Regions from separate parts of the Pseudomonas danubii genome, predicted to be linked through region 1. Evidence: predicted binding sites of a transcription regulator. Region 1 holds the regulator's gene; each other region holds the start of a gene.
The links. The regulator sigma-54, encoded in region 1, starts transcription at its own class of promoters, with help from an activator protein. The targets are predictions, from matches to a motif close to ANTGGCATNNANNTTGCTNT.

Region 2: the regulator sigma-54 is predicted to act here: its motif matches at 2,325-2,344, upstream of glnA (glutamate--ammonia ligase).
Region 3: the regulator sigma-54 is predicted to act here: its motif matches at 1,865-1,884, upstream of glnK (P-II family nitrogen regulator).
Region 4: the regulator sigma-54 is predicted to act here: its motif matches at 2,293-2,312, upstream of PFZ56_RS15280 (CmpA/NrtA family ABC transporter substrate-binding protein).

Annotation. Positions count from the first base shown of each region.
Region 1 is NZ_CP116502.1:2,252,793-2,257,001, reverse strand. It holds gene lptA (lipopolysaccharide transport periplasmic protein LptA) at 1-452, shown strand, start outside; gene lptB (LPS export ABC transporter ATP-binding protein) at 452-1,177, shown strand; gene PFZ56_RS10430 (RNA polymerase factor sigma-54) at 1,360-2,853, shown strand; gene hpf (ribosome hibernation-promoting factor, HPF/YfiA family) at 2,979-3,284, shown strand; gene ptsN (PTS IIA-like nitrogen regulatory protein PtsN) at 3,297-3,761, shown strand; gene rapZ (RNase adapter RapZ) at 3,764-4,209, shown strand, end outside.
Region 2 is NZ_CP116502.1:1,649,586-1,653,794, reverse strand. It holds gene typA (translational GTPase TypA) at 1-516, opposite strand, end outside; gene thiI (tRNA uracil 4-sulfurtransferase ThiI) at 656-2,110, opposite strand; gene glnA (glutamate--ammonia ligase) at 2,442-3,848, shown strand; gene PFZ56_RS07765 (chorismate mutase) at 3,985-4,209, shown strand, end outside.
Region 3 is NZ_CP116502.1:963,541-967,749, forward strand. It holds gene PFZ56_RS04605 (ammonium transporter) at 1-1,288, opposite strand, end outside; gene glnK (P-II family nitrogen regulator) at 1,322-1,660, opposite strand; gene PFZ56_RS04615 (accessory factor UbiK family protein) at 2,077-2,337, shown strand; gene PFZ56_RS04620 (YifB family Mg chelatase-like AAA ATPase) at 2,516-4,009, shown strand; gene PFZ56_RS04625 (aldose 1-epimerase family protein) at 4,014-4,209, opposite strand, start outside.
Region 4 is NZ_CP116502.1:3,277,587-3,281,795, reverse strand. It holds gene rlmKL (bifunctional 23S rRNA (guanine(2069)-N(7))-methyltransferase RlmK/23S rRNA (guanine(2445)-N(2))-methyltransferase RlmL) at 1-285, opposite strand, end outside; gene rmf (ribosome modulation factor) at 832-1,047, shown strand; gene PFZ56_RS15285 (quinone-dependent dihydroorotate dehydrogenase) at 1,179-2,201, opposite strand; gene PFZ56_RS15280 (CmpA/NrtA family ABC transporter substrate-binding protein) at 2,431-3,642, shown strand; gene PFZ56_RS15275 (ANTAR domain-containing response regulator) at 3,658-4,209, shown strand, end outside.

The DNA.
Region 1 (4,209 bases):
CAATCCGCATCCAGGCCGACGACGCCCAGTTGGACGATAAGAACGGCGTAGCCACCTACAAGGGCGATGTGATCATCACCCAGGGTTCGATGAAGATCACTGGCAACACCGTGACCATCACCCGAGCCCAGAGCGGCGAAATCGACGTAGTGACGTCGGTGGGCAACCTCGCCTACTTCGAGCAGCTGCAGAAGCAGACCGACCCGAAACCGGTTCAGGCCTACGCCGTGACCATCCAGTACCACGCTCAGCAGAATCGCATCGTGCTGATCGACAAAGCCAAGGTCATCAACGACGGCAACACCACCGAAGGCGAGAAGATCGTCTACGACACCGTCAAGCAAGTGGCTAACGCCGGTCGCGCCAATGGCAGCTCGGTCACCGCGCCACGTCCGCGGATCGACATGGTCATCCAGCCGAAAAAGAAAACCGACGAGCAAAAGGCCCAGTAATGGCAACTCTGAAAGCTCAGCACCTGGCCAAGAGCTACAAGAGCCGTCAGGTCGTGCGTGATGTCAGCCTGTCCATCGACAGCGGCCAGATCGTCGGCCTGCTCGGCCCCAACGGCGCCGGCAAGACCACCTGTTTCTACATGATCGTCGGCCTGGTCCAGGCCGACCAGGGCCGCGTCCTGATCGACGACCTGGATGTCAGCCACCAACCGATGCACGGTCGCGCCCGCGCCGGCATCGGCTACCTGCCACAGGAAGCCTCGATCTTCCGCAAGCTGTCGGTGGCCGACAACATCATGGCCATCCTCGAGACCCGCAAGGAACTCGACAAGGCCGGCCGTCGCCAGGAACTGGAAAGCCTGCTGCAGGAGTTCCACATCAACCATATCCGCGACAACCTCGGCATGAGCCTGTCCGGTGGTGAGCGCCGTCGCGTGGAAATCGCCCGCGCCCTGGCCACCGCGCCCAAGTTCATCCTGCTGGACGAACCCTTCGCCGGCGTGGACCCGATCTCGGTCGGCGATATCAAGCAGATCATCCACCACCTGAAGGCCAAGGGCATCGGGGTGCTGATCACCGACCACAATGTCCGCGAAACCCTGGACATCTGTGAAACCGCCTATATCGTCAATGACGGGCAACTGATTGCCGAAGGCGACTCCGAGACCATCCTGGCCAACGAATTGGTCAAGGAAGTCTACCTGGGCCATGAGTTCCGCCTGTAAAGGCTGAGGTGTCGGGCTAGATGCCAGAGCGCCAGGAACAATAAATCCCTACTGATTTTATTGTTACAGCGCTCTAGGCAAACACTTCAGTTTCAGGCATATAATTTGCTTATGTTTGGCGCTCCGGCGCCCTGTAGTGGATGGCGCATGTGCGCCGGCAAATAAGGTGTTAAGCCCCTGCCATGAAACCATCGCTAGTCCTGAGAATGGGCCAGCAGCTGACGATGACACCGCAGCTGCAACAGGCCATCCGCCTGCTCCAATTGTCGACCCTGGACCTGCAACAGGAAATCCAGGAGGCCCTGGAGTCCAACCCGATGCTCGAACGCCAGGAAGATGGCGAAGACTTCGACAACAGCGACCCCTTGGCCGACAACACCGAGTCCAAACCCAACACCGAGATTCAGGAACCCTCCTACCAGGAAACCGCCCCCACGGTGGATAACCTCGAGGAAGGCGAATGGAACGAACGCATCCCCAACGAGCTACCGGTGGACACCGCGTGGGAAGACGTCTACCAGACCAGCGCCAGCAGCCTGCCCAGCAGTGATGATGATGAATGGGACTTCACCACTCGCACATCGGCCGGCGAGAGCCTGCAAAGCCACCTGCTCTGGCAACTGAACCTGGCGCCAATGTCGGATACCGACCGCCTGATCGCCGTGACCCTGATCGATTGCATCAACAATCAGGGTTACCTGGACGAAACCCTTGAAGAGATTCTCGAGGCCTTCGATCCGGAGTTGGACATCGAGCTGGACGAGATCGAAGCCGTCCTGCACCGCATCCAGCAATTCGAGCCAGCCGGCATCGGCGCCCGCAACCTGGGTGAATGCCTGCTGCTGCAACTGCGCCAACTGCCAGCGAAAACTCCCTGGCTGAGCGAAGCCCAGCGCCTGGTCAGTGACTACATCGACCTCCTGGGCAGTCGCGACTACAGCCAGCTGATGCGCCGCATGAAGCTCAAGGAAGACGAGCTGCGCCAGGTCATCGAACTGGTGCAAAGCCTCAACCCGCGCCCGGGCTCACAGATCGAATCCAGCGAAGCCGAATACGTGGTCCCGGACGTCATCGTGCGCAAGGACAACGAGCGCTGGCTGGTGGAGCTGAATCAGGAGTCCGTGCCACGCCTGCGGGTCAACGCACAGTACGCCGGCTTTGTTCGCCGCGCCGACACCAGTGCCGACAACACCTTCATGCGCAATCAGTTGCAGGAAGCTCGCTGGTTCATCAAGAGCCTGCAGAGCCGCAACGAAACCCTGATGAAAGTCGCCACTCAGATCGTCGAGCACCAACGAGGCTTCCTGGAGTACGGCGACGAAGCCATGAAACCTCTGGTTCTGCATGACATCGCTGAAGCTGTGGGCATGCACGAATCGACCATTTCCCGTGTAACCACGCAAAAATTCATGCATACCCCCCGGGGCATATATGAACTGAAATACTTTTTCTCCAGCCACGTCAGCACCTCCGAAGGCGGCGAATGCTCGTCCACGGCGATCCGCGCGATCATCAAAAAACTGGTGGCTGCGGAAAATCAGAAAAAGCCGTTGAGTGACAGCAAGATCGCTGGTTTACTGGAGGCACAAGGCATTCAGGTAGCCCGTCGTACCGTCGCCAAGTACCGCGAATCCCTTGGGATCGCGCCTTCCAGCGAACGGAAGCGGTTGATGTAGCCGCAGGGCTGGCCACAGCGTTTCAGAGTGTGTTTGAAACAGGCCGAAAGTCGGTTTCAAACGCGGTCTAGGTGGCAGGCAACCCAGCCTGTCGCGTTATGCACTGGCAACGAAGGAGAAGCTGTATGCAAGTCAACATCAGTGGACACCAACTCGAAGTGACTGAACCTCTGCGCGCTTACATCGGCGAGAAACTCGACCGGCTGGAGCGGCACTTCGACAAGATTACCAATGTGCAGGTCACCATGGCTGTCGAGAAGCTGAAGCAGAAAATCGAAGCCACCCTGCACATCCACGGTGGGGAGGTCGTCGCCAATGCAGAACATGACGATATGTATGCCGCAATCGACCTGCTCACGGACAAGCTTGACCGCCAACTGAAAAAGCATAAGGAAAAGCAACTCCACCTTCTCCAAGGCACGGGTCGCTAACACTCCCCTCTCATGATCCGACTTGAAAGCATCCTGACCCCCGGCCGTTCCCTGGTGAACGTGCCGGGCGGCAGTAAAAAACGCGCCCTCGAACAAATTGCCAACCTGATCAGCCGCGAAGTGCCTGATCTGGAGATGCAGGATGTCTTCGAGAGCCTGATCGCCCGTGAAAAACTCGGTTCCACCGGTTTTGGCAACGGCATCGCCATTCCCCACTGCCGCCTCAAAGGCTGTGAGTCGCCTATCAGTGCATTGATGCACCTGGACGCTCCGATCGATTTCGACGCCATCGACGGTGCACCCGTGGATCTGCTGTTCGTCCTCCTGGTTCCGGAAGCCGCTACCGACGCACACCTGGAACTGCTCCGGCAGATCGCCAGCATGCTCGATCGCAAGGAAGTCCGTGACCGGCTGCGCAGTGCCACCAGCAATGAAGCCTTGTATCAGGTTGTCCTGGACGAGCAAAACGGTCAGTAACCATGCGCTTGATCATTGTCAGCGGCCGCTCCGGCTCAGGTAAAAGCACCGCCCTCGATGTTCTTGAGGACCACGGCTACTACTGCATCGACAACCTTCCCGCCGGCTTGCTGCCCGAGCTGGCCGAGCGCGCGTTGATTCACACGGAACTGGCACAACCTCTGGTAGCGGTTTCCATCGACGCCCGAAACCTGCCCAGCCATCTGTCGCGCTTCCCCGAGTTGCTGGAAGAAGTGCGCAGCCGGCATATCCAGTGCGACGTGCTCTATCTGGACGCCGATGAGGAAACCCTGCTCAAGCGTTTCTCGGAAACCCGGCGGCGCCACCCGCTGAGCAGTGCCAATCGCTCGCTGGCTGAAGCCATCCACGATGAGACTCAACTGCTGGGGCCGATCGTCGATCTGGCCGACCTCAAGGTCAACACCACCAATCTGAACCTCTACCAGTT
Region 2 (4,209 bases), 600 kb from region 1:
GGCAATGCCGTTCAGGGCCGAGGCGTAGACGACTTTGAAGTCCAGCTGTTCTTCGGTGGCACCCAGGTTGTCGAACAGGTCGAAGATCTGGTCCAGAACCCAGTCAGGACGCGCACCCGGACGGTCAACCTTGTTGATTACCACGATTGGACGCAGGCCGGCTTCGAACGCCTTCTTGGTCACGAAACGGGTTTGCGGCATCGGGCCGTCTTGAGCGTCGACCAGCAGCAGCACGGAGTCGACCATGGACATTACGCGCTCAACTTCGCCGCCGAAGTCGGCGTGGCCCGGGGTGTCCACGATGTTGATGTGGTAGCCGTTCCAGTTGATGGCGGTGTTTTTCGCCAGAATGGTAATACCGCGTTCTTTTTCCTGGTCGTTGGAGTCCATCACGCGCTCGTCGTTGAGCTCGTTGCGCTCCAGGGTGCCGGATTGACGCAGGAGTTTGTCTACCAGGGTGGTCTTACCATGGTCAACGTGGGCAATGATGGCGATGTTGCGTAGATTTTCGATCACTTGTGTATCTCGATCAGAGGATTCGGTGTGCTGACAAATGCTGGCAGCGATTAACAATAGAGTCAGGCCTGGCCGTTACAGCTGGACGGCGGCGTCGGGGGGCCGGTGACGCAAGCCACAGGCGAACATCCCCGGGCACTTAGCTCGGTCTATAAACGCGCACATTGGCATGTCCCTCACTGAGCAGATGGTGAGCATGCAGGCGACTCATGACGCCTTTGTCGCAATACAGCAGGTACTGGCGCGTAGGGTCCAGTTCCTTGAAGCGGGCGTTCAATGCATAGAACGGCAGCGCTTGTACTTCGATGCCAGCAAGCTCCAGCGGGTCGTCTTCCTGGGCATCCGGGTGACGGATGTCGATGACGATCTGACCGGCCAGCGCCTCACTGACTTCTTCAATCTGCAAATCCTGGCCCAACTCGTCGATCACCCGATCGATCGGCACCAGCTTGGCCCGCTCGATCGCACGCTCGAGCACCGCCATATCGAATTCTTTCTCTTCATGCTCGACGCGATGGCGCTTGGCATGGGTCTTGGGGTTCACCGAGATGACCCCGCAGTACTCCGGCATGTGCTTGGCGAAGTCGGCGGTGCCGATCTCTTCGGCCAGGTCGATGATGTCCTGCTTGTGGCTGGCGATCAGCGGGCGCAGCACCAGCTTCTCGGTCACGCAGTCGATCACCGACAGGTTGGGCAACGTCTGGCTGGACACCTGGGAAATCGCCTCGCCGGTCACCAGTGCATCGATGTGCAGACGGTCGGCGATGCTTGAGGCGGCACGCAACATCATACGCTTCAAAATGACGCCCATATGACTGTTGTCGACTTTGCCGAGAATTTCCCCGAGCACTTCCTCGAACGGCACGCTGACGAACAGCACCCGCTGGGAGCTGCCGTACTTCTTCCATATATAGTGCGCGACTTCCATCACGCCCAGTTCGTGGGCACGGCCGCCCAGATTGAAGAAGCAGAAGTGGCTCATCAGGCCACGGCGCATGACCTGATAAGCGGCGACCGTGGAGTCGAAGCCGCCGGACATCAGCACCAGGGTCTGTTCCAGGGCGCCCAGCGGGTAGCCACCGATACTGTTGTGCTGGCTGTGGATCACGAACAACCGTTGGTCGCGAATTTCCATCCGCACTTCGATTTCCGGCTCTTTGAGGGAAATGCCGGCGGCACCGCACTGCCGACGCAGCTGGCTGCCAACGTACTTTTCCACGTCCATGGAGCTGAATTCATGCTTGCCGGCACGCTTGCAGCGCACCGAGAAAATCTTCCCGGGCAAGGCCTCGCCGAAGTGCTGCTTGCACTTGGCAACGATGTCGTCGAAGTCGCCCAGCGGGTACTCGTCAACCTGCAGGAAATGCGCGATGCCGGGCATGCAACTCAGGCGCTCGGTCAGCTCCTTCAGGGCCTTGGGCTCGCTGAGGGCGGTTTCCAGCTCGAGGTTGTCCCACACACCATTGACCACCACGGCCGGGTCCAGATCGCGGAGCACGGCACGGATGTTCTTGGCCAACTGACGGATGAAACGCATCCGTACCGGGCGGCTCTTGATGGTGATTTCCGGGAAAACTTTAACGATTAGTTTCATGAAAACTGCGCGCGCTGGGCCAGCCGAAAAAGGGGGGCGCGGATTATAGCGGAAATTGCTCAAGGTTTAACCAATTAATGTGCATAAGGTTTTAGGTGCACCAAAACGGGTCATTTATCAAAGAAGACGCTACATTGCAGTGCGCCAAATGCCGGCATTACGCCAAATCCGCCGCAGAAAGCGTGATTTTGGGGCAGAAAACCCATCTCGGGGCACTGGCATGCAATTTGCTCCCTTGTGAGGCAGGTTGCCATGGCAGAGTATTCGCGCCGGCATCACCCACATTCTAAGGGCACTCCAACACCAAGCCCGAAGCCACCCGGAGGACACTATGTCGAAGTCGGTTCAACTCATCAAAGATCATGACGTCAAATGGATTGATCTGCGCTTCACTGACACCAAGGGCACTCAACATCACGTGACCATGCCGGCCCGTGATGCGCTGGATGAAGACTTCTTCGAATCCGGCAAGATGTTCGACGGTTCCTCCATTGCTGGCTGGAAAGGCATCGAAGCCTCCGACATGATCCTGATGCCGGACGACGAAACCGCCGTGCTGGACCCGTTCACCGAAGAACCGACCCTGATCCTGGTCTGCGACATCATCGAACCTTCGAGCATGCAAGGTTACGACCGCGACCCACGCGCCATTGCCAAGCGCGCCGAAGAGCACCTGAAAGCCACCGGCATCGGCGACACCGTATTCGCCGGTCCAGAGCCAGAGTTCTTCATCTTCGACCAAGTGAAATTCAAGTCCGACATCTCCGGTTCCATGTTCAAGATCTACTCCGAACAAGGTTCCTGGATGTCCGACCAGGACATCGAAGGCGGCAACAAGGGCCACCGTCCAGGCGTCAAAGGCGGCTACTTCCCGGTTCCACCGTTCGACCACGACCACGAAATCCGTACCTCCATGTGCAACGCACTGGAAGAAATGGGCCTGACCGTTGAAGTTCACCACCACGAAGTGGCGACTGCCGGCCAGAACGAAATCGGCGTCAAGTTCAACACCCTGGTGAAGAAGGCCGACGAAACCCAGACCCTGAAATACGTCGTGCACAACGTGGCCGACGCCTACGGTCGCACCGCCACCTTCATGCCTAAGCCACTGTACGGTGACAACGGCTCGGGCATGCACGTGCACATGTCGATCTGGAAAGACGGCAAGAACACCTTCGCAGGTGAAGGCTATGCCGGCCTGTCCGATACCGCTCTGTACTTCATCGGCGGCATCATCAAGCACGGTAAGGCCCTGAACGGCTTCACCAACCCGGCCACCAACTCCTACAAGCGTCTGGTTCCAGGCTTCGAAGCCCCGGTCATGCTGGCCTACTCGGCACGCAACCGTTCCGCTTCGATCCGTATTCCTTACGTGTCGAGCCCTAAAGCCCGCCGTATCGAAGCCCGTTTCCCGGACCCGGCTGCCAACCCATACCTGGCCTTCGCTGCTCTGCTGATGGCCGGCCTGGACGGTATCCAGAACAAGATCCACCCTGGCGACGCCGCTGACAAAAACCTGTACGACCTGCCGCCTGAAGAGGCCAAAGAGATCCCACAAGTTTGCGGCAGCCTGAAAGAAGCCCTGGAAGAGCTGGACAAAGGTCGTGCGTTCCTGACCAAAGGCGGCGTTTTCAGCGACGACTTCATCGACGCTTACATCGCCCTGAAAAGCGAAGAAGAGATCAAGGTCCGTACCTTCGTACACCCACTGGAATACGAGCTGTACTACAGCTGCTGATCCGGTAGCGCCGGCGCAAGCCGCGTGATCAAGAGGCCTCCTTCGGGAGGCCTTTTTTATGCCCGCGCATTTGCCCTGCCCGGGGTGGTTGCGTGCATCATGGGCGCCGCCCTTCTCTTATCTGCCGAGCCCGCCCATGACTTCGCGCCTCAACTTGTGCCTCGCCCTGACCTGCAGCCTGCTCACCACAGCCGCCTGCGCCACCGAAGCCCCCGCCGCTCTCGCCCCGTTGCTCGGCAGCATCGGCGAACGCCTGGCCATTGCCGATCAGGTGGCCCTGAGCAAATGGGACAGCCACAAGGCGGTGGAGGACCGGCCTAGGGAACAGCAGGTAATTGCCGGCGCCACGGCCCAGGCCGCC
Region 3 (4,209 bases), 1.3 Mb from region 1:
CTTCTTCTTCCTCGGTAACCCGAAGCCCGATGATGGCATCCAGAACCTTGAGAATGATGAAGGTCACGATCGCGGTGTAGATCACGGTAAAGCCCACACCTTTGCACTGAATCCAGACTTGCGCGGCGATGTCGGTCACGGTGCCGAAGCCGCCCAAAGATGGAGCGGCGAACACACCGGTGAGGATCGCGCCAAGAATACCGCCGATGCCGTGAACGCCGAAGGCATCCAGGGAGTCGTCATAACCCAGCTTGCGCTTGAGGCTGGTGGCACAGAAGAAGCACACCACGCCAGCGGCCAGGCCGATGATCAGGGCGCCCATCGGGCCAACGGTGCCCGCGGCCGGAGTGATGGCTACCAGGCCGGCGACCACGCCCGAAGCGATACCCAGCGCGCTTGGCTTGCCGTGGGTGATCCACTCGGCAAACATCCAGCCCAGAGCCGCGGCGGCAGTAGCGATCTGAGTCACCAGCATGGCCATGCCGGCAGTACCGTTGGCCGCAGCAGCGGAACCAGCGTTAAAGCCAAACCAACCGACCCACAGCATGGCCGCGCCCATCAGGGTATAGCCCAGGTTGTGGGGAGCCATCGGCGTGGTAGGGAAGCCTTTGCGCTTGCCCAGTACCAGGCACGCCACCAGGCCTGCGATACCGGCATTGATGTGGACCACGGTGCCGCCGGCGAAATCCAGCACGCCCCAGTCCCACATCAGGCCGCCATTGCCGGACCAGACCATGTGCGCGATCGGTGCATACACCAGGGTGAACCAGACGCCCATGAAGATCAGCATGGCGGAGAACTTCATCCGCTCGGCGAAGGCACCGACAATCAACGCCGGAGTGATGATGGCGAAAGTCATCTGGAAGGTGATGAACACCGCTTCAGGGAACAGCGCCGCCGGGCCGGTTACGCTGGCTGGGGTCACGCCCGCCAGGAAAGCCTTGCCCAGGCCACCGAAGAAGGAGTTGAAGTTGACGACGCCCTGTTCCATGCCCGTCGTGTCGAACGCAATGCTGTAGCCATAGATGACCCACAGAATGCTGATCAGGCCGGTAATGGCAAAGCACTGCATCAGCACTGAAAGAATGTTTTTCGACCGCACCATGCCGCCGTAGAACAGCGCCAGGCCAGGAATGGTCATGAACAGCACCAAGGCTGTGGAAGTCAGCATCCAGGCGGTGTCGCCGGAATTGAGGACTGGAGCTGCCACTTCGTCTGCCGCCATGGCCAGGCCAGGCATTACGAGGGACAAAAGGGCTCCTAGCCCTGCGAATTTACGCAGAGTCATATTGTTTTCTCCTGGGGCGTTGGGTTTGGCGGCTTAGATTGCGTCGGTATCGGTTTCGCCGGTACGGATGCGAATAGCCTGTTCCAGATTGACCACGAAGATCTTGCCGTCACCGATCTTGCCGGTGTTGGCGGCCTTGGTTATCGCCTCGATAACCCGGTCAAGATCCTTGTCGTCAATGGCGACATCGATCTTCACCTTGGGCAGGAAATCCACCACATACTCCGCACCGCGATACAGCTCGGTGTGACCCTTCTGCCGGCCGAAGCCTTTGACCTCAGTGACGGTAATGCCCTGCACGCCGATCTCGGACAGCGACTCGCGCACGTCGTCCAACTTGAACGGCTTGATGATGGCAGTGACTAGCTTCATGAAACTCTCTCCCGAATTGGTGGACTTGCCCCAGGAAAACAAACCCGACTCAAGTCTAAGCGCAGTGCCTGGCTTTGTAACGCATCGTCGGCCTTCCTCAGCCAGACCGACGCCAGCTAACCGCTTCTGACGAAACACTCCCCGCTCCGCCTGCCGCACTGCATTCGTCACAGCGACTGCATCAGTGCATGGGTCACCAAGGTCTAAGCAGAAAGCTTGCCAGCTCGGGAAAAATCAGTGATTTCAGTCCCTTGCCCACGGCCGTCCGGGCTTGCCACCAATCGGCATCGCGGATACGCACAATAACGGTGCGCGAGCGCCCGCCCGGATGCGCGAAAAACGTGCAGAGCGAGCACCACCAAGCCCTTGAGCCGTGCGTGATACACTGCGGCCCATCTGCTATTCAGGACACTCCCATGCTCGCGCCCAAAGACCTTCTCGATGCCCTGAGCGGCCACGCCTCGCGTTTGCTCAGCGGTGAAACACCTCTGCCTCGCAATGAAATCGAAAGCCAGTTCAAGGCCCTGCTGCAAAGCGGCTTCAGCAAGCTGGACCTGGTCAGCCGGGAAGAATTCGACAGCCAGATGGTGGTCCTGGCCCGCACCCGGGCACGCCTGGAAAGCCTGGAGGCCAAAGTGGCGGAGCTGGAAGCCCGGCTCAATCCGGCAGCGCAATGAGCTGAGCCCGCGATTCGCCGGCAAGCCGGCTCCTACAAACCTGGAGCCGGTTTGCCAACGAAAGCCATAGCGCCGGCGACATATCCTGTGCGCATTCAAAGCTCCTCCCGCCAAAGCCCTCATCTATCCTTGCAGCACCGCAGGACGCGGTTCCCGCTGTCTCAAGGAAGATCTCCCCATGTCCCTGGCAATCATCCACAGCCGTGCCCAAGTGGGCGTACAGGCTCCGGCTGTCAGCGTTGAAGTGCACCTGGCCAACGGCCTGCCGAGCCTGACCCTGGTCGGACTGCCGGAAGCCGCAGTCAAGGAAAGCAAGGACCGGGTGCGCAGCGCCATCCTCAACGCCGGATTCAACTTCCCGCCGCGACGCATCACCCTCAACCTGGCACCCGCGGACTTGCCCAAGGACGGTGGACGATTCGACCTGGCCATCGCCCTGGGCATCCTCGCCGCCAGCGTGCAGGTGCCGGCCCTGGCGCTGGACAACATCGAATGCCTGGGTGAGCTGGCCTTGTCCGGCGAGGTGCGAGCGGTGCGCGGTGTGCTCCCGGCCGCGCTGGCGGCACGCAAGGCCGGACGCACCCTGCTGGTGCCCCGGGCCAATGCCGAGGAAGCCTGCCTGGCCTCGGGCCTGGAGGTGATCGCCGTAGACCATCTGCTGGAGGCCGTCGCCCACTTCAATGGTCACGCCCCCATCGCGGCTTACGTCAGCGACGGCTTGCAGGAGAATCACACGCCCTACCCCGACCTGCGGGAAGTCCAGGGCCAACTGGCTGCCAAGCGTGCCCTGCTGATCGCTGCCGCCGGCGCCCATAACCTGCTGTTCAGCGGCCCGCCCGGCACCGGCAAGACCTTGCTGGCCAGTCGCTTGCCCGGCCTGCTGCCACCCTTGCAGGAAGACGAAGCCCTGGAAGTCGCAGCCATTCAATCGGTGAGCAGCCACAAGCCGCTGCGCCACTGGCCGCAGCGCCCCTTCCGCCAGCCCCATCATTCGGCATCAGGCCCTGCACTGGTGGGTGGCGGTTCGAAACCTCGTCCGGGAGAAATCACCCTGGCCCATCATGGTGTGTTGTTTCTCGATGAACTGCCGGAGTTCGACCGCAAGGTCCTGGAGGTTCTGCGCGAGCCCATGGAGTCGGGCCAGATCGTCATCTCTCGCGCCCGCGACCGGCTACAGTTTCCGGCGCGCTTCCAACTGGTAGCCGCCATGAACCCCTGCCCCTGTGGCTACCTTGGCGACCCCAACGGACGGTGCCGCTGCACACCGGAACAGATCCAGCGCTATCGCAACAAGCTGTCCGGCCCCTTGCTCGATCGCATCGACCTGCACCTGACCGTAGCCCGCGAAGCCACCGCCCTGAACCCCGAGCCGCAACCGGGGGACGACAGTGCCAGCGCCGCCGCTCGGGTGGCTCAAGCTCGCGAGCTGCAACGGCAACGCCAGGGTTGCGCCAATGCCCATCTCGACCTCCCCGGTCTGAGGCGCCATTGCCGGCTATCCACGGCAGACGAACGCTGGCTGGAGGCGGCCTGCGAACGCCTGGACCTATCGCTACGAGCCGCCCACCGCCTGCTGAAGGTGGCCCGGACCCTGGCCGACCTGGAGCAGGCGGCACGGATCAACCGCGAGCATCTGGCAGAAGCCCTGCATTACCGGCCGAGCACAGGTTGAAGGGTCACTCCTTGGACAGATCCACCAGCGGCGTGGGGCGCACTTCGGTCTGGCGTCCATCCTGAATCTTGCCGACAAGACTCAGCGCATCATCCACCGCGGCCTTGTCCGCCAGCAGGTTGTAGCGGATCTGGAATTGCCGTTGCTCCTTGGCGCCGATGGTCGGCACCAGATTCAGCGGACGCTGATAGCGGCGGTTG
Region 4 (4,209 bases), 1.0 Mb from region 1:
CGCCAGGGTGCCATCGGCCAGCATGTGGTCCTGCCAGTCGACGTCGAGCACGCCGTGGTAGAGGTCCTCGGCGTCCTTCATTGGAAAGCGCTTGAGGACCAGCAGCACCCGGTTGGCCAGGCGCGACCACAGACACAGCCGATAGGCCGTCTCCATGTCGGCCATGCCGCGCACGGCAGAAGTGTGCTCACGCGCTTGCTCAAGGCCAAGCCCGACGGCTTCCTCGATCAGCAGGCCTTCAAGGCCTTTGGGACAGGTGAGGAAGAGTTCATAACGATCCGACATGGGAGTACCAGGGCCTTTGGCAATAAGTGAACGGACAACGCATCGCCCGTTCGGTTTTCAATCAAGCGCTTTTCTTCAAGAGCGCTCGTGTGGCACGAAACTGTGCCGTCCCACCCCGGCAGGCAGGCTTTCTTGCAGGGCAAAAAAGCTTAGAGGCCGGGACAGATAAAAAAGTCAGGGCAACAAAATGACATAAGTCGACCCTTCGTCGAATAGTAGTTGAGTGCAACCGTTCGACATTCTCACTAAAGCATTAACCTCATCATCTAGTGAGAGGCTGATCACAGCGGGCTTTGCCTGGCAAACAAGCTAAAAAACCCGTCCCGGCTTATGGCCTGGACAGCATTATCGTTACGTCCTTATGACAAAACGATCATTCACTTGCTGTGACCTATTGGTTAGAACTCAACACAGGTTGGCGCCGCAATGGCGTCAACATCAAGGCTCGCCACGCCGGCAGCGAGCACCAACGGCAGAGACAATCTGCCCGACCTCAGAAGAAGGTCGACGGGACATAAGACAGTCAACAAGTGAGGGAAACACCCTATGAGAAGACTAAAGCGTGATCCGTTGGAAAGAGCATTTTTACGCGGATATCAGTATGGCGTTAATGGCAAGTCCCGTGAGCTTTGCCCATTTACTCTACCGTCGGTACGCCAAGCCTGGATTAACGGCTGGCGAGAAGGACGCGGCGACAACTGGGACGGTATGACTGGCACTGCGGGCATCCACAGACTCAACGAACTTCGCGCTGTCGGCTGATCAGGGCACATTCCGACACCTACAACTTGAATAGATGACGACTTAACCACGCACGCCCCATCCGGGCGGCGGGCTTCGGCCCAGGGGCTCCTTCGAGGAGCCCTTTTTTATGGCCGCGCTGGCACCCGTTCTTATTGGCCCATGGCCGCGATGGCATCCACCGACTCGCGAATCAACGCCGGCCCCTTATAAATGAAGCCCGAATACAGCTGCACCAGGCTGGCGCCCGCGGCGATCTTCTCAGCCGCGTGCTTGCCTTCCGTGATGCCGCCCACGGCAATGATCGGCAAGCGACCGGCCAGTTCGGCGGCCAGGACCTTGACTGTGTGGGTGCTCTTGTCGCGCACCGGCGCGCCGGACAGGCCGCCTGCCTCATCGCCGTGTTCCATGCCTTCGACGCCTTCGCGACTCAAGGTGGTGTTGGTGGCGATCACCGCGTCCATGCCGGTTTCCAGCAAGGCCCGAGCCACTTCAACGGTTTCCTCATCACTCATGTCCGGCGCGATCTTGATCGCCAGGGGCACGCGTTTGCCATGAATGCTCGCCAGCTCCTGCTGACGCTGGCTCAGAGCCGACAGCAGCTGCTTGAGGGACTCGCCAAACTGCAGGCTGCGCAAGCCCGGGGTATTGGGCGAGCTGACATTGACCGTGACATAACTGGCATGGGCATAGACCTTGTCCAGGCAGATCAGGTAGTCGTCCACCGCCCGCTCCACCGGGGTGTCGAAGTTCTTGCCGATATTGATCCCCAGCACGCCCTTGTATTGGGAGGCGGCCACACGCGCCAGCAGATTATCGACCCCCAGGTTGTTGAAGCCCATGCGGTTGATGATGGCTTCGGCCTGAGGCAGGCGGAAGATCCGCGGCTTGGGGTTGCCCGGCTGCGGACGCGGGGTGACGGTGCCGATCTCGACAAAGCCGAAGCCCAGTTGAGCGAAGCCATCGATGGCGGCGCCGTTCTTGTCCAGACCGGCAGCCAGGCCCACCGGGTTCGGAAACTCCAGGCCCATGACCTGCACCGGCAACTGCGCCGGCGCCTTGCACAACAGACCGTTAAGGCCCAAACGCCCGCCCGCACCGATCAGGTCCAGGGACAGATCGTGGGAGGTTTCCGGGGAGAGTTTGAACAACAGCTGGCGGGCCAGGGTATACATGGGCGGGATGAACTCGGTTGGCGGTGAAATAAGGCGCCGATTATAGCCGCGCCCAGGGCTTGCAGGCGAGGCGCAGAATGAAATCCCCGACAATGGCATATGCCTTGCACCCACTTGCTCATCAGACCTGGACCAATGGCGGCCCAGGTTCAAGGACAACGGCGTCGTCACCCACACAGGCTTTGCCTGGCCAGTGGGTACGACGCTTTTTTATGCAAGGTGCCAAGCCATGACTGAACACCCCAACTGCGCACTGGCCTGGGTCAACGGCAGCGATGCCCCGGAAAAGTCCGCCATCAACCTGGGCTTCATGGCCCTGACCGATTGCGCCTCGGTGGTGGTGGCCGCCACCCAGGGCTTTGCCCAGCCCTACGGCCTGACCCTGAACCTCAAGCGCCAGAGTTCCTGGGCCGGGCTGCGGGACAAGCTGGTGAGTGGCGAACTGGACGCTGCCCACAGCCTGTACGGCCTGATCTACGCCGTGCACCTGGGCATCGGCGGGACCCATCCCTGCGACATGGCGGTGCTCATGGGCCTGAACCAGAATGGCCAGAGCATCAACCTGTCGCGGGAACTGCAAGCCCTCAAAGTGACCAGCCCTGAAGCATTGGACCGCCATGTGCACCAAAGCCGGGCACGACTGACCTTCGCCCAGACCTTCCCCACCGGTACTCACGCCATGTGGCTGTACTACTGGCTGGCCAGCCAGGGCATCCACCCGCTGCAGGACGTCGACAGCGTAGTGGTGCCGCCGCCGCAGATGGTGGCTCACCTGCAGGCCGGGCGCATCGACGGGTTCTGCGTCGGCGAACCCTGGAGCGCCAGTGCAGTGCAGCAGGATCAGGGCTTCACCCTGGCCACCAGCCAGGCAATCTGGCCGGATCACCCGGAAAAAGTCCTCGGCTGCACCCGCGCCTTCGTCGAGCAATACCCCAACACCGCCCGGGTCCTGGTCATGGCGATCCTCGAGGCCAGCCGCTTTATCGAACAAAGCCCGGAAAACCGCCGCAGCACCGCCCAGTTGCTGAGCGCCGCCGATTACCTGAATGCACCGCTGGACTGCATCGAGCCGCGGCTGCTGGGGGCTTACGCCGACGGCCTGGGCAATCGCTGGCAGGACCCCCACGCCCTGCGCTTTCACCACCATGGCGCCGTCAACCTGCCTTATCTGTCCGACGGCATGTGGTTCATGACCCAGTTCCGGCGCTGGGGCCTGCTGCGGGAAGACCCGGACTACCTGGGCGTCGCTCGCCACGTGCAGCAGCTTGAACTCTATCGCGAAGCCGCCAGCGCGCTGGGCATCACCGCCTGGGACCAGGACATGCGCAGCAGCCAGTTGATTGATGGCAAGGTGTGGGACGGCTCTGAGCCTGCCGCCTATGCCCGCAGCTTCCGCCTGCATGCGATGAACGACAGCCCTGCCCTTGCCGCCCAGCGCTGACCGGAGCCCGCGAAAATGCTGCGTATCCTGCTGATCAACGACACCGCAAAAAAAGTCGGAAGGCTCAAGGCCGCACTCAGCGAAGCCGGTTTCGAGGTGATTGACGAATCCGGCCTGACCATCGACCTGCCGGGCCGCGTCGAAACGGTGCGCCCGGACGTGATCCTGATCGATACCGAGTCACCCAGCCGTGATGTGATGGAGCAAGTGGTGCTGGTCAGCCGCGATCAACCGCGGCCCATCGTGATGTTCACCGATGAACACGATCCGGGGGTGATGCGCCAGGCGATCAAGTCCGGGGTCAGCGCCTACATCGTCGAGGGTATCCAGGTCCAGCGCCTGCAACCGATCCTCGACGTGGCCATGGCGCGCTTTGAAAGCGACCAGGCCCTGCGCGCGCAACTCCAGGCCCGGGACCAGCAACTGGCGGAGCGCAAGCGCATCGAGCTGGCCAAGGGCCTGTTGATGAAGATGAAGGACTGCGACGAAGAACAGGCCTACACCCTGATGCGCCGTCAGGCCATGGGCAAACAGCAGAAGCTGATCCAGGTCGCGGAACAGATCATC